DNA from 3 places in the Yinghuangia sp. YIM S09857 genome. Region 1 is predicted to be linked to each of the others. Evidence: riboswitches for the same ligand, from Rfam matches in the RefSeq annotation. Region 1 holds a riboswitch; each other region holds the start of a gene.

Region 1 (4,367 bases):
CGCGTCGAACTCCGCACCCCAAAGGTCCGGCAGCTCGGGCACCTCGTCCGGATCGAACAGCGACCAAATCCCGTCGGCCTCGACCCGCCGCATGAAGAGGTCCGGAATCCAGTTCGCAAGATTGAGATTGTGCGTCCGCCGCGCGTCCTCCCCCGTGTTGTCCCGGAGTTCCAGGAATTCCAGGACATCGGGATGCCACGGCTCCAAGTACACGCACGCAGCCCCGCGTCGCTTCCCGCCGTTGTGCACGAGGGCAGAGGACGTCATGTACGACTCGTCGCCCTCCACCTTCAGGTCGACCACGACGGGAATGCTGCCGGCGGCGCGTACCGAGCGGACCCGGGAGAAGACGCAGCCCTGCCAGATGAACCAGTTCCGCTTGCCCATCGGCGCACAGCCGACGAGTTCGGCGATTTCCGGAACCGCGGGAATCCGGAGGTCGTAGGAGCGGACGAGGCCGGTGAGGACGACCGGACCGCCGTCCGAACGGATCCCCTCGTGGTCCTGGGTGCGTTCGCGATACCGGCCGGCACACGGAACCCCCAGGCGGAGGAACTGGTAGCGCAGTCCTTCGGCGAGTGGTTCCGAGGTACTGGTGAAGTAGATCTCCTTGCCGCGCAAGACGCCGCCGTCGGTCTCCAGCAGTCCGCGAATCAGCGCCATGGCCTGGGACTTGGGGAGGTGGGCGAAGCGCCGCGCGATGCGCTTGCGCCGGTTGCCGTCGTAGATGTCCTCGCGGGTGAACGGCAGGGTCGCGGGACCGGCGCCGAGCACGCGGCCGGTGACCAGGTCACGCGTGACGCCGCGCCCGGCGGCCCAGCGGACCTGGGCGTACGTCGTCCCTCGTGCGGTCTCCCAATAGTGGATGTCGCGTTCGGCGAGGTAGTCGCGGACGAACTGGAGGTGGGTGTCCTTGTCGGGGTTCCCCGAGACGCCCCATTCGCGGCCGTCGGCGGCGAGGTGTCCGTCGCCGAGCAGGATTCCGTACAGGCGGGCGTCGTCGTCGGTCAGGCCCTCGACCGGCACGGTCTCCGTCGGGATGACCTGCGCGACGAAGTCACCCTTTTGCAGGTGCCCGGCCTCGGTCCAGGCGGCGCGCACCGTGCCCTTCTGCAACTGGCGCATCGTCCGCGCCGGCGTGGTCTCCATGGGTACGCCGGTGACCGCGTAGAAGGGGTGGCCCGCCGTCACGTCCAGCGGCGCGATGCCGTGCTTGACGTCCACCCGCACCATCGGGTCGCGCTGGAGGTACGCGAACTTGCCTTCCACCGCGCGGTATTCGCCGGAGATGCCGAGCACCAGATCGCCGATCTGCACGTCGCCGATGGCCTTGGGGCCGTCGGCGGTGAACACCGGCGTCTCGGGGGCGAAGCACTGGTTGACCGCTTGGACCGAGGCGTCGAGGGTGTTGAGCCAGGGGACGATGCCGTTGGAGTGGCCGTTGGTGCCGCGGATGAGGGCGCCTCGGGAGCGGATGCGGGACCAGGCGACGCCGATGCCGCCGGCGAACTTGGAGAGGCGGGCGATGCGGCCGTACATGTCGTAGATGGACTCGATGTTGTCCTGCGGGGAGTCGAGCAGGTAGCAGGAGGACATCTGGGTGTGGCGCGTGCCGGAGTTGAAGAGGGTCGGGGAGCTGGGCAGGTAGGCGAGGGAGGACATGAGGCGGTAGAAGCCGACGGCCTCGGGGGCGGTCTTGGCGAGGCCGCAGGCTACGCGCATCAGGAAATGCTGCGGGGTCTCGACGACGGCGCGGTTGACGGGGTGACGCAGGAGGTAGCGGTCGTAGACGGTTCGCAGGCCGAAGTACTCGAAGCGGCGGTCGGCGGACGGGTCTACGGCGGCGTCGAGTTCCGCTGCGTGTGCGGCGACGAAGGCGGCGGTCTCGTCGCCGACGAGGCCTTCGGTGTGGCCGAGGGCGATGCCGGAGCTGAAGCCGGCGATGCCGTGGGTGCGGACCTCGGCGTCGATGGTGCGGGCCAGGAGGCGGGCGGCGAGGCGGGAGTACTCGGGTTCCTCGGCGATGAGTTCGGCCGCGGTGCGGACGACGAGGGCGTCGCGTTCGGCGTCCGTGGCTCCGGTGTGGAGTCCGGCGAGGGCCCGGGTGGCGACGCGCCGCGGGTCGACGTCGTGGAGGTCGTCGGCGAGGGCCTCGACGACGGCGACGGTGGCGGCGAGGGCGGCGGCAGGGTCCGCCGGGGATGCCGACAAACCGGTTGATACCGGGTGGTTCTGGGCGCGCGGAATCGCGCTGTCCATGACGGTCACGGGCTCTCTCCTCGCGAGCTCGAAATGCGGTGACCACCGTGCGCCGCCTGACAGGGGGCGGGCACGGGCGGCGAGCAGGTCTTCGGACTCGCGGGCATGCCGGGCACCGGCACACCACGGGTGTGCCGGAGCGCGGAGTTCCTAGTGGCCGTCGCTTCCCCCGGCCGGGGCCGGAGTGCTTGGTGACGGCGGTCGTTCCCGCTCACCGCTGCGGGGGCAGTCCCGGCTTGGCGTACGCGCGCCGCGACGTGTCGCGAGTGCTCGCACCCGGGTTCCCTCTTCAAAGGATCAATGCCGCATGACACGACATCAGCACCTTTTCGCCACCTGCCCCGACAGCGCGGAGCAGGTGAACTCGCTGCGAGCAGGAGCATATATGTAGTGGGTACCCCCGACGCGAACCACCAGTGGTTGTGTTCGGCGTGTCGCGCGGCACGCGTCGCGGCGCGAGGGGTTCCGTCCCGCCCGGGAGCCAGGTATGTTACCCCGGGTAACACCTTCTGTCCGGACCTCCGCCTGGGCCGCTCGCCGCGTGCTCGCGCGCTTCGCGCCCCGTTCCCGCACGGTTCACCTCTCCGAAAGGCGGTCGGCATGGCGACCCCGCTTACGGACCCACCCATCGGCTCGACCGGCCCGGTCGGCAGGGGCGGTTCGGCTCCTTCGGCCGGATCGGCCGGATCGGCCGGCAAGGCTTCTGCGGCCGCCTCGGGCGGACCCGTCGGCGCGTCCGGCATGACCGGTGCCGACCTCGACGGCTTCCGCGTCGCGCAACGCCTGGCCTACGACTGCGCGGAGGCGGTCGCGGCGCGCCTGCGCCCCGGCACGACCGAGCGCGAAGCCACCGCGATGATGCGGCAGTGGCTCGTCGAACACGGCGTACGCGACTGGCTGCACCTGCCGTTCGCGTGGTTCGGCGACCGCACCGCGTTCACCGGCTTCAAGGTCCCGCACCAGTTCTTCGCGACCAACCGGCGGCTCGCCGAGGGCATGCCGTTCATCCTCGACGTGGCCCCGGTGTTCGACGGCTGCACGGCCGACATCGGGTACACGACGTCGCTCGGCCCGAACCCCGTCGTGGACCGCCTCCTCGACGACCTCGCGGCGCACCGCGCGTTCATCCTCGAAGCCGTGCAGGCCGGTCGGACGCTGCGTCAGATCTATTTGGACGTCGACGCCCTGATGGCCCGCCAGGGCTACGAGAACCGGCATCGCGCCTACCCGTTCGGGGTCATCGCGCACCGTGTGGACAAGGTCTCCGACGCCCGACTGCGGCCGCACGCCTTCGGGTTCGGCATGCGCGCGCTGCGCGGCCTGCTGCACGACGGACTGCGCGGCCACCGCGAGGGCTGGTCGCCGCTGTGGAACCACCGCAGACTGTCCGACCATCCGGCGACCCCCGGCCTGTGGGCGGTCGAGCCGCACGTCGGATTCCGGGGCGTGGGAGCGAAGTTCGAGGAGTTGCTGGTCGTCGAGGACGACGGGCACGCGTACTGGCTGGACGACGACCTCCCACACGTGCACCGCTGGGCCGACCGCGGAATCCAGGGCACGGCGGCCACCGGATCCGCGCCCGGGTTCCCGGGGGTCACCGCCGTGCCCGTGCCCGTGGTCGCGGCGCCCGGACCGGCTCCGGACCAGATGTCGGCCGCCGGGCTTCCCACCGTCCCGAAGGAGTCGGCGTGACCTCGCTGTACGAACTCCCGGGAGCCCGCCGCTTCGAGGTCGTCTCGCCCGAGGGCGTCCGCCTCGCCGCCGTGGAAGCCGGGGCCGCCCACGGGCCGACGGTGGTCCTGGTGCACGGCTACCCGGACACCAAGGAAGTGTGGGGCGAGGTCGCGGCGCGGCTCGCCGAGCGGTACCGGGTGGTGGCGTACGACGTGCGCGGGGCAGGCGAGTCCAGCCGCCCGGAGGCGACGTCCGCGTACGCGCTCCGCCGACTCGCCGACGACTTCGAGCGCGTGCTCGACGCGGTCGCACCCGAGGGCCGCGTGCACCTGGTCGGGCACGACTGGGGGTCGGTGCAGAGCTGGGAGTTCGCCACGACACCTGAACTCGCCTCGCGCATCGCCTCGTTCACCACCATCTCCGGACCGAGTCTC
Region 2 (4,367 bases), on a different contig from region 1:
GCCCCAGGGTGATCTCGGCGTCGAAACACTCCTCGGCGGCGGTCAGCCGCAGCGCTTCGAGCCGGGCGGCGGCGGCGTCGAAGGCGGGACTGTCCGGCAGCCCGACGTCCTGCATGGCCGTTCCGCGCCACAGGTCGAGGGCGTCACGCAACAATTGGACACGCCGGGACCCGTCCTCGGCACGGGCGGCCTGGGCAACGGTGACGAGGCGTTCGAACCGCACCGCGTCGACGGCGTCGGGCTCCAGGAGCAGTCGGTATCCGTCCGTCCGACCTTCGACGACACCGTCGGGCAGCACCTTGCGCAGCCGAGAGACCAGGCGCTGAAGGGCATTGGTGGCATCGGCGGGCGGCCGCGCACCCCAGATCCAGTCGACGAGCGGCGCCTTGGGAACCGCATGGCCCGGCCGCAACGCGAGCGCGATCAGGAGGGCACGCAAGCGAGGCCCCGGCACGTCGACAAAGGAACCGTCCTCCGAGCGCACCTCAAATGGCCCAAGCATCGCGATCTGCACCCGCGAAGTTTGCCACGGGAGCGCGAGGCGGGCTGGGCGGAGGTCACGGCCCGCGCGGCCTGGATGGCCGGGCGTGATGACGTGCGCCTGCCGGGTCGGCGGGACGCAGGGCTCCGCGGCCCCCGGCTCCGCGCGGGCGCCGCAACCGTCAGGTGTGCGTCTTCACCTCCTGGTGCGCCACGCAGTCGTCAGGCGCGTGCGCCCGCACGGGCGACCTGACGGGCGACCTGACGGGCGATCAACTTCAGGGCAGGCAGAACCTCACGCAAGCCGAGCCGGACCGGTTGGGTGTGGCACAGCAGATCCGTCGCACCGGGGAGCCCCGGGTCGCGAGCCAGGACGGCGGCGACACGGTCGGGAGCGCCGTACGCGAACGCCCCGGCGTCCAAATACCCCTCCGCATCGAAGCCCTGCGGGTAGCGACCGGTGCGGATGCCCTCCTCGACCCAGCCCCGCAAACGCGGTACGAGGACGTCACGGGCGCTGTCGTCCGACTCGGACGGAAACACCGGGCGCGACACGGCTATTCGCGGCACGTGACTGGTCCGTTCCATGGTGGCGCGGTAGTTGTCGGCGAGCCGCGCGTATTCGGCGTCCTGTTTGTGCGGGCCTTCGGGACCCGGCCCGCGGCGCCCGTACATGATCCCGAGCCCGAGACGCGCCGCACGCTCCACGCCGGCCGCGGAGCCGGTGCCCAGCCAGACGCGCCCGGACAGTCCCGGTGCGGGAGGTGACAGACGTGCGCCGCCGGCGAGCTCGCGGCCGTCGAGGGCGTCGAGGAGCACGGGGAGCAGATTGTCCAGCACTTGGTGGCGGCGATCGTGGTCGAGCGCGAACGCGCGGGAGGCCACCGCGTCGGCCCCCGCCCCGATGCCGAGTTCGAGGCGGCCACCGCTCAACGCGTCGACCACGGCGGCATCTTCGGCGAGCCGAAGGGCGCTCTCGGCAGGGCCGACAACGACGGCGGTGCCCAGACGGATGCGACTCGTGTGCTCCGCGACGGCAGCGAGGAGCACCAGCGGCGCCGGCAGCAAACCACCCTGCGCACCGAAGTGATGCTGCGCCACCCAGAAGCTGTGGAACCCGAACTCCTCTGCTGCGACCGCGAGTTCAATGGTCTCCCGGTAGACCTGCCGCGTTGGGGCGTCCGCCGAGACGTGAGTGATCCAACCAAGGCGGGGCAGGCCGTGGGGCCGGTGGTGCATAGGCGTTCCCAGGATCGTGGCGCGAGGAACAGTGCCACGCGGCGCAGCGGAAGACGGCACGGGGATGGGCGGAAACGGACCGTGGATGCGAGAGCGTACCGACCACTCACCGGACGTCCGCCACAAGCCCCCGGTGTGGCGGCACAGCTGTCGTGCGCGAGGCGGGCCCGGAGAAGGTGACAAGACCCCTTTGTCCTCCTGCCCATTCAGGAAGCCGTGCGCGCCTGCGATCCGTCGAGTCGGGTGGGGAGTCTCCTGTATCGCGGACGGCCCGGATACGTGGTTCGTGCCGGCTGTCCGCGGTCATGGCGCGGACTGGACGTGGTCGATTCCGCTTCAGTGTTCCGCCGCCCGGTCCGCGCGTGTGTCACCCGCACGGCCCGCCGTCCGCGAGCAGGGTGCCACGCGCCCCGCGTGCCGTTCGCGGGATCCGGGCCGCTACCGTGGTGGGCGCATCGGTTCGCCCTTCGCCTTGTGCGGGAGGGCGTCGCAAGAGGGAACCCGGTGGGAATCCGGGACTGCCCCGCAGCGGTGAGCGGGAACGACCGCCGTCATGAGCACTGGACCGCACGTGGTCCGGGAAGCGACGGCCAGTAGGTCCGGGCCTGATGCCTCGTTCGGGGGACGAGGCGATGTGCCCGGGGGCCCGCGAGTCCGAAGACCTGCCGACGCCCGTACGCGGCATGCGTGCGGTTCCAGCCGGGCCCCGAGGGCGGGTCGTGCGGAGGCCGTTCGGCCGTGCGCTCGCTTGCTCTCCGGTTCCGGTGCCCGGAACTCGCGAAGGAGAGCGCCATGGCATCCCCCGACAGACCCGCGTCCGCGTTCGGCGGCCGCGTGCGCCGCCGAATGTCCGCGGCGGCCCGCCGCACACGCTTGGCCGCGGCCTCCGCCGCCGCGCTGGCCGTGCTGGCCACCGGGTGCGGCGGCGGTGACGATCCCGCGGCGAAGCCGCCCGGGGGCGCCGCCGAGAAGCCGCTGACGATCTACAACTCCTACCCGATCGCCGGCCTCGACCCCGTCGGCACCGGGACCAACTGGCTGTTCGACTGGGGCGTCGCGGAGAACCTGATGGAGGCGGGCGAGGACGGCGTCGTCCGGCCGTGGCTCGCGCAATCCGTGGTCCAGACTTCGCCCACCGAATGGCGGATCACGCTGCGTCCCGGTCTGACCTTCCAGAACGGCAAGCCCGTCGACGCCGCCGCCGTCGACGCGGCGCTCACCCGCCAGATCGCCAAGTCGAAGGCGGTACGCACCTACCTGGCCGAGGGCACGGCCGTACGCGCCACCGGGCCGCTCGACCTGGTCCTCACCACGCCCGCCCCCAACGCCGCCGTGCCCGCCGCGCTCGCCGCTCGCGACACGTCGTTGCAGATCTACGACACCGAGGCGGTCGAGGCCGCGGGCGGGAACTCCGCGAAGATCGTGAACTCGGGTGCGTTCACCGGCCCTTACGCGATTACCTCGTGGAGTCCCGACCTCCTCGGACTGACGCGGTACGACAAGTACTGGGCCGGCAGGCCCAAACTCCCGGCCGTGACGGTCAAGGTGGTCCCCGACGAGCAGGCCCGCATCGCGGGTGTGCAGTCGGGCGAAGCCCAACTCGCCTTCTACCCCTCGCCGGACGCCGGCCTCACACTCGCCGGGCGTACCGACGCGGCGCTCAAGACCTCGCCCAAGGCGCTCCAGGCGCTGCTGATCGACATGAACCTCACGGCCGCGCCGTTCGACGACGCGCGGGTGCGGCGTGCGTTCGCGCGGGCCATCGACTACCGCGAGTTGGGCGAGGACGTCGCCGAGGGCTCGTTCGCCACCGCGACCGGGCTCTACCCCGAGGGCTACCCGTACGCGGTCCCCACCCAGCGCACGGACATCGTCGAGGCGAACCGCCTTCTGGACGAGGCCGGTTGGCTCAAGGGCGGCGACGGGATCCGGAGCCGGGACGGCAAGCGCCTGACGGTCCGCTTCGTCACGCAGGCGCAGGGCCCGGAGACGAACGCCTTGGCCGTCGTCATCAAGTCCCAGGTCGCGAAGGCCGGTTTCGACCTCCGGATCGTGAACGCCGAGGACTCGGCCCGGACGAAGTCCGACCTCGGGGCCTGGGAGGCGTCCATCGGTCTGAACGGTTCGCTGTCCGGAACCGCCGACCCGATCCAGCCGTTCCGCGCCCGCTGGACGACCGGCGGTTCGGCGAACGCGCAGAAGGTGGCGGACCCGCGCGTGGATGCGCTCGGCGACCGGCTGCTCACGACGGCCGACCAGTCGGCCCGCGAACAGTTGTTGCGCGACGGGCAGGCCATTCTCAGCGAGCAGGAGGCGTACGTGGTCGCCGCCACCTACAAGCAGTTCGCAGTGGTGGCGGGCGGCGACTGGACCGCCTACGAAGTCTCCAACGTACGAAGGCACTTGCGGTTCGACACGGCGCCGTGACCACGAACTCCGCGCAGAACACGGCGGCTTCCGGTGCGGTCCGCGCCGAACCGGGGGCCGCCGGGCGGAGGCCGGTACGCACCGCCCTCCGCCACCCGGTCACCCGCCGACTCCTGGCAGTACCGATCACCGTCGCGGGTGCGGCGGTGCTGATCTGGGCCCTGCTGCCGCTCGCCCCGGGCGATCCGGCCCGGATGACGCTGACCGCGCAGGGCGTCCCC
Region 3 (4,367 bases), on a different contig from region 1:
TCGTCCAGCACGTAAAGCCGGTAGGTCTCGGCGGCCAGGTCGCGCCGGATCTGCGCCCATCCCTCGGCGGCGTCGGCGGCATGGTCGGCCTCGGTGCCGGGGCGCCGTGTCCAGGACCAGCCCTCGCCCATCTTGTGCCACGTGACGGGGCCGCCCTCGCCGGTCTCGTCGTGCACGCGCCCGAGGGTCCGCAGCACGCTCTCCTCGCCGACACGCCACTTGGCCGACTTCACGAACTGGAACACCCCGATGGGCCACCCCTGGTTCCAGGCCCGCAGCGCGAGGCCGAAGGCCGCGGTGGACTTGCCCTTTCCCGCGCCGGTGTGGACGACGACGAGAGGGCGGTCGCGTCGCTGACGTGTGGTCAGGCCGTCGTCCGGGACATGGTCGGGCTTGCCTTGCGGCATGGTCGTCTCCTCGCGTTCGGGCTGGGGCGGGGTAGGGCGGGTGCGTTTCCGGGAGGTTGTCCCCCTAGACGCGTCGTTCTCGACCGGCTCTGGTGATCGCCTCACCATCGACTCGCTCGCGCACGTGAACTCGCGCTTGCCGGCGGTTCGCGGCGCGTCGGCGGCGGTGGCCGGTCAGACGGCGGTGCGGAAGTCGCGTACGAGTCCGGCCAGGCCGTCGGCGGCAAGTTCGCCGAGGCCCAGCACGGGGCCGCCGAGGTCGGCGGCGAGTCGTGCGGCGAGACCGAGGCGCACCGGGCCGCTCTCGCAGTCGACCACCACCGACGCCGTGCCCGACGCGGCCAACAACCCGGCGGCGCGCCGCGCTTCGCCGAGCGCGTCGCGGCCGTGCGTCGCGCGCCCGTCCGTCACCACGACGACAAGCGGACGTCTCCGGGGGTCGCGCAAGCGCTCGACGCGCAACGCCTCGTGCGCGCGCAGCAGCCCGGCCGCGAGCGGCGTACGCCCGCCCGTCGGCAGCGCGGCCAGCCGCGCCGCGCCCGCCTCGACCGACGACGTGGGCGGCAACGCGAGTTCGGCGCCGGATCCCCGGAAGGTCACCAGCCCCACCTTGTCGCGCCGCTGGTACGCGTCCAGCAACAGTGAGAGCACCGCACCCTTTACTGCGCGCATGCGCGCGCGGGCGGCCATCGAGCCGGACGCGTCCACGACGAAGAGCACGAGATTGCCTTCACGGCCCTCGCGGACCGCCTCGCGCAGGTCGTCGCGCCGCACGACGAGCCCCGGGCCGCGTCGCCCGCGCGCGATCTGGTGCGGCGCGGCGGCGCGTACGGTGCCCGCCAGGTGCAGGTGCCCCGCGCGGGCCCCCGTTGGCCGGCGCTCCCTGGTCGTACGGCCGGTCCCGGTCTCGGCGCGCGACCGCCGGCCCGCCGCGCCGTGGCCGAGGCCGGGCACGGCGATGAGCCGGGCACGGTAGGGCTCGGCCGCGGCTACGGCCGGCTGCTCGGCGGCGGCTGCGGATTCCGGGGCGGAGCGCGGGTGTTCGGTTGGCGGTGGTGTCACGTCGAGCGGGGCCGTGGAGGTGGCGTCCGCGCCTGCGCCGGAATCAGGCCGCGGGGCCGGCGGCGCTCCCCCGCCCCCCGGCCCCCCGTCGGGACCCGGTCCGTCGGGCCCGCCGTCCGGGTCGGGGTCGGGATCGGGGTCGGGGTCGGTGTCCGGATTCCGGCCCGCATCGGCGTCCGGCCCAGGGCCGTCGCCCGGCCTGTCCGACCCCTCAACCTCCCCCGGCTCCTCCGACAGCGCCTCGTCCAACCTGTCCTCGTCAAGACCCGGCGCGTCGAAGGGATTTCGGCGCCGCCGGTGCGGCAGTGCCAGCCGCGCCGCCTGCCGGACGTCACCTGCCCCGACCTCCGTACGCCCGTCCCACGCGGCCAGCGCCATCGCCGTCCGGGCCGTGACCAGGTCGGCTCGCAGCCCGTCGACCTCGAAGGCCGCGCACACGCGCGCGATCCGCTCAAGTTCCGCGTCCGGCAACACGACGTCCGGCAGCAGCGCCCGCGCGCTCCTGATGCGCTCCGCGAGCGCCGCGTCTTCGTGCTCCCATCCGCGTGCGAAACCCTCCGGGTCGGCCTCGTACCGCAGCCTGCGCCGCACCACCTCGGCCCGTTCGCGCGGCTCGCGGCTCGCGGCGACCTCCACCGTGAGACCGAAGCGGTCGAGCAACTGCGGCCGCAGTTCCCCCTCTTCCGGGTTCATCGTGCCGACGAGGATGAACCGCGCGGCGTGCCGCACCGAGACGCCCTCGCGCTCCACATGCGCGGTGCCCATCGCCGCCGCGTCGAGGAGCAGGTCCACCAGGTGGTCGTGCAGCAGGTTGACCTCGTCCACGTACAGCAGCCCCCGGTGGGCTGCGGCGAGCAGTCCTGGTTCGTACGCCTTGACTCCCTCGGCCAGCGCGCGCTCCAGGTCGAGGGATCCGACGAGGCGGTCCTCGGAGGCGCCGACCGGGAGTTCGACCAGTCGGGCCCGGCGCACCTCGCCCGGCCCGTCCTGGTCGTGCGGGCCGTCGGGGCAGGCGGTGTCGGGGGCCGCGGGGTCGCAGGCGAAGCGGCAGCCGGACACCGTGGCGGTGTCCGGTAGCAGCGCCGCGAGCGCCCGTACGACGGTCGACTTCGCGGTCCCCTTCTCCCCGCGCACCAGCACGCCGCCGACGCCGGGCGACACGGCGTTGAGCAGGAGGGCGAGGCGCAGGTCGGCGAGTCCGACGACGGCGGAGAACGGGTACCCGGCGGTCACCGGCGAACCGCCAGGCTCCGGGAACGGCACGGTATGCGCGGCGACATGGGCTGTCGGCCTCCCTCGGGTGTCCACGCCCTGGTAGGTGGCGGGCCCGCGGCACGGGCCCGGACAGCCGGAAGTGTCTGGCTCCCGGAGGGCTCATGCCCCGCACGCGGACGCGTCGAACGAGTCGGCGCGCCGGTCGGGCCTGGCCTTCCGGTCACAGTGGCGGGACCGCTCCGGTGTCGCACCGGATTCCTTCCCTGCTGTCGGGCGACAGCCTCTCACACGCCCCCGCGCCTGATCCGACCCCGCCCGCCGCGATGGCAGACTGCCCCCATGGAAGACCCCGGCCTCGTCCCCGACTACGCTCCCGACGTCCTCGGCGCCCCCTACGAGAGCGCGACGCTCCGCCTCCGCGACGACGCCGAAGGCGAGGCCGTCGCGACCCTGGTCCGGCGGCGCGCGGACGTTCCGACCCGGCGCGCGGTGCTGTACGTCCACGGGTTCAACGACTACTTCTTCCAGACCCACCTGGCCGACCGGTTCACCGCGCTCGGCTTCGACTTCTACGCCCTCGACCTGCGCTCGTACGGCCGCTCGATCCGCCCGCACCGCCGCACCAACTACATCGACGACCTCGGCCGCTACGCCGAGGAACTGGACCTGGCCGCGCAGATCGTGCGCGACACCGAGGGCCACGACACGCTGCTGGTGAACGGCCATTCGACCGGCGGCCTGATCGCGGCCCTGTGGGCGCACCACCGCGCCGGGCGCGGGATTGTCGACGGGCTGTTCCTGAACAGCGCGTTCCTCGACCTGAACGCCCCGCTCGTGGCGCGGACCGTGGGCGTGCGCGCCGTGCACGCGGCGCGCCACTACGTCTCGCAGCGCCCCCTGCCCGGCGGTCTCGGCGGCGGCTACGGCCAGAGCCTGCACGCCGGGCACCACGGCGAGTGGGAGTTCGACCCGACGTGGAAGGCCATCGAGGGCATCGCGCCGTACGCGGGCTGGGTGGCCGCCGTGCACCGCGGCCACCGCGCCGTCGCGCGCGGACTCGCCGTCGACTGCCCGGTGTTGGCGATGTCGTCGACCGCCAGCGTGGACGGGCGCGTGTGGCACGAAGGGCTGCACACCGCCGACGCGGTGTTGAACGCGGACCGCATCGCGCTGCTGGCGCCGCGCATCGGGCCGCACGTCACCATCGTGCGCGTGCCCGGCGGCATGCACGATCTGACGCTCTCGGGCCCCGAGGTGCGCGCCCGAGTGTTCGACGAACTGGCGCGCTGGATCGGCGCGTACGTACCGTCCGCAACGTCGGCACATGGCGCGCGAAGCCTGTCACCGGATCGGGTTAACAGGTGACGGCGAGTACACAAAATCCGTTCTACCTGCGGCGATTCCCGGTGCTGGACTGTTAGCATCGCCGCGTGGGGGCTCACGAGGTCGCGAACACCGGTTACGCGCGGGCGGTACGCGTCTACGAACGGGCGCGCCCTTCCTACCCGTTGCCGGTCCTGGCCGAGCTCACCGACGCCCTCGGGCTGGGCGCCGGCCGCACCGTGGTCGAACTGGGCGCCGGCACCGGCCTGTTCACCCGCCTGCTGATGCTCACCGGCGCACGCGTGGTCGCGGTCGAACCGGTCGCGGCGATGCGCGGGCGCCTCGTGGAACTGCTGCCCT

The links. A riboswitch is a leader RNA that binds a small molecule or an ion and turns the genes downstream of it on or off. The one in region 1 is predicted to bind cobalamin.
Region 2: linked by a shared signal. The riboswitch ahead of ACRX5S_RS02910 (ABC transporter substrate-binding protein) and the one ahead of ACRX5S_RS10765 (ribonucleoside-diphosphate reductase subunit alpha) in region 1 are both predicted to bind cobalamin.
Region 3: linked by a shared signal. The riboswitch ahead of ACRX5S_RS02175 (putative cobaltochelatase) and the one ahead of ACRX5S_RS10765 (ribonucleoside-diphosphate reductase subunit alpha) in region 1 are both predicted to bind cobalamin.

Annotation. Positions count from the first base shown of each region.
Region 1 is NZ_JBPKBH010000004.1:421,285-425,651, reverse strand. Features, by position in the region: gene ACRX5S_RS10765 (ribonucleoside-diphosphate reductase subunit alpha) at 1-2,259, opposite strand, end outside; cobalamin riboswitch at 2,325-2,590, opposite strand; gene ACRX5S_RS10760 (M24 family metallopeptidase) at 2,860-3,951, shown strand; gene ACRX5S_RS10755 (SDR family oxidoreductase) at 3,948-4,367, shown strand, end outside.
Region 2 is NZ_JBPKBH010000001.1:681,249-685,615, reverse strand. Features, by position in the region: gene ACRX5S_RS02920 (ATP-binding protein) at 1-514, opposite strand, end outside; gene ACRX5S_RS02915 (LLM class flavin-dependent oxidoreductase) at 703-1,719, opposite strand; cobalamin riboswitch at 2,159-2,403, shown strand; gene ACRX5S_RS02910 (ABC transporter substrate-binding protein) at 2,512-4,146, shown strand; gene ACRX5S_RS02905 (ABC transporter permease) at 4,143-4,367, shown strand, end outside.
Region 3 is NZ_JBPKBH010000001.1:500,105-504,471, reverse strand. Features, by position in the region: gene cobO (cob(I)yrinic acid a,c-diamide adenosyltransferase) at 1-407, opposite strand, end outside; gene ACRX5S_RS02175 (putative cobaltochelatase) at 582-2,702, opposite strand; cobalamin riboswitch at 2,822-2,945, opposite strand; gene ACRX5S_RS02170 (alpha/beta hydrolase) at 3,024-4,049, shown strand; gene ACRX5S_RS02165 (class I SAM-dependent methyltransferase) at 4,115-4,367, shown strand, end outside.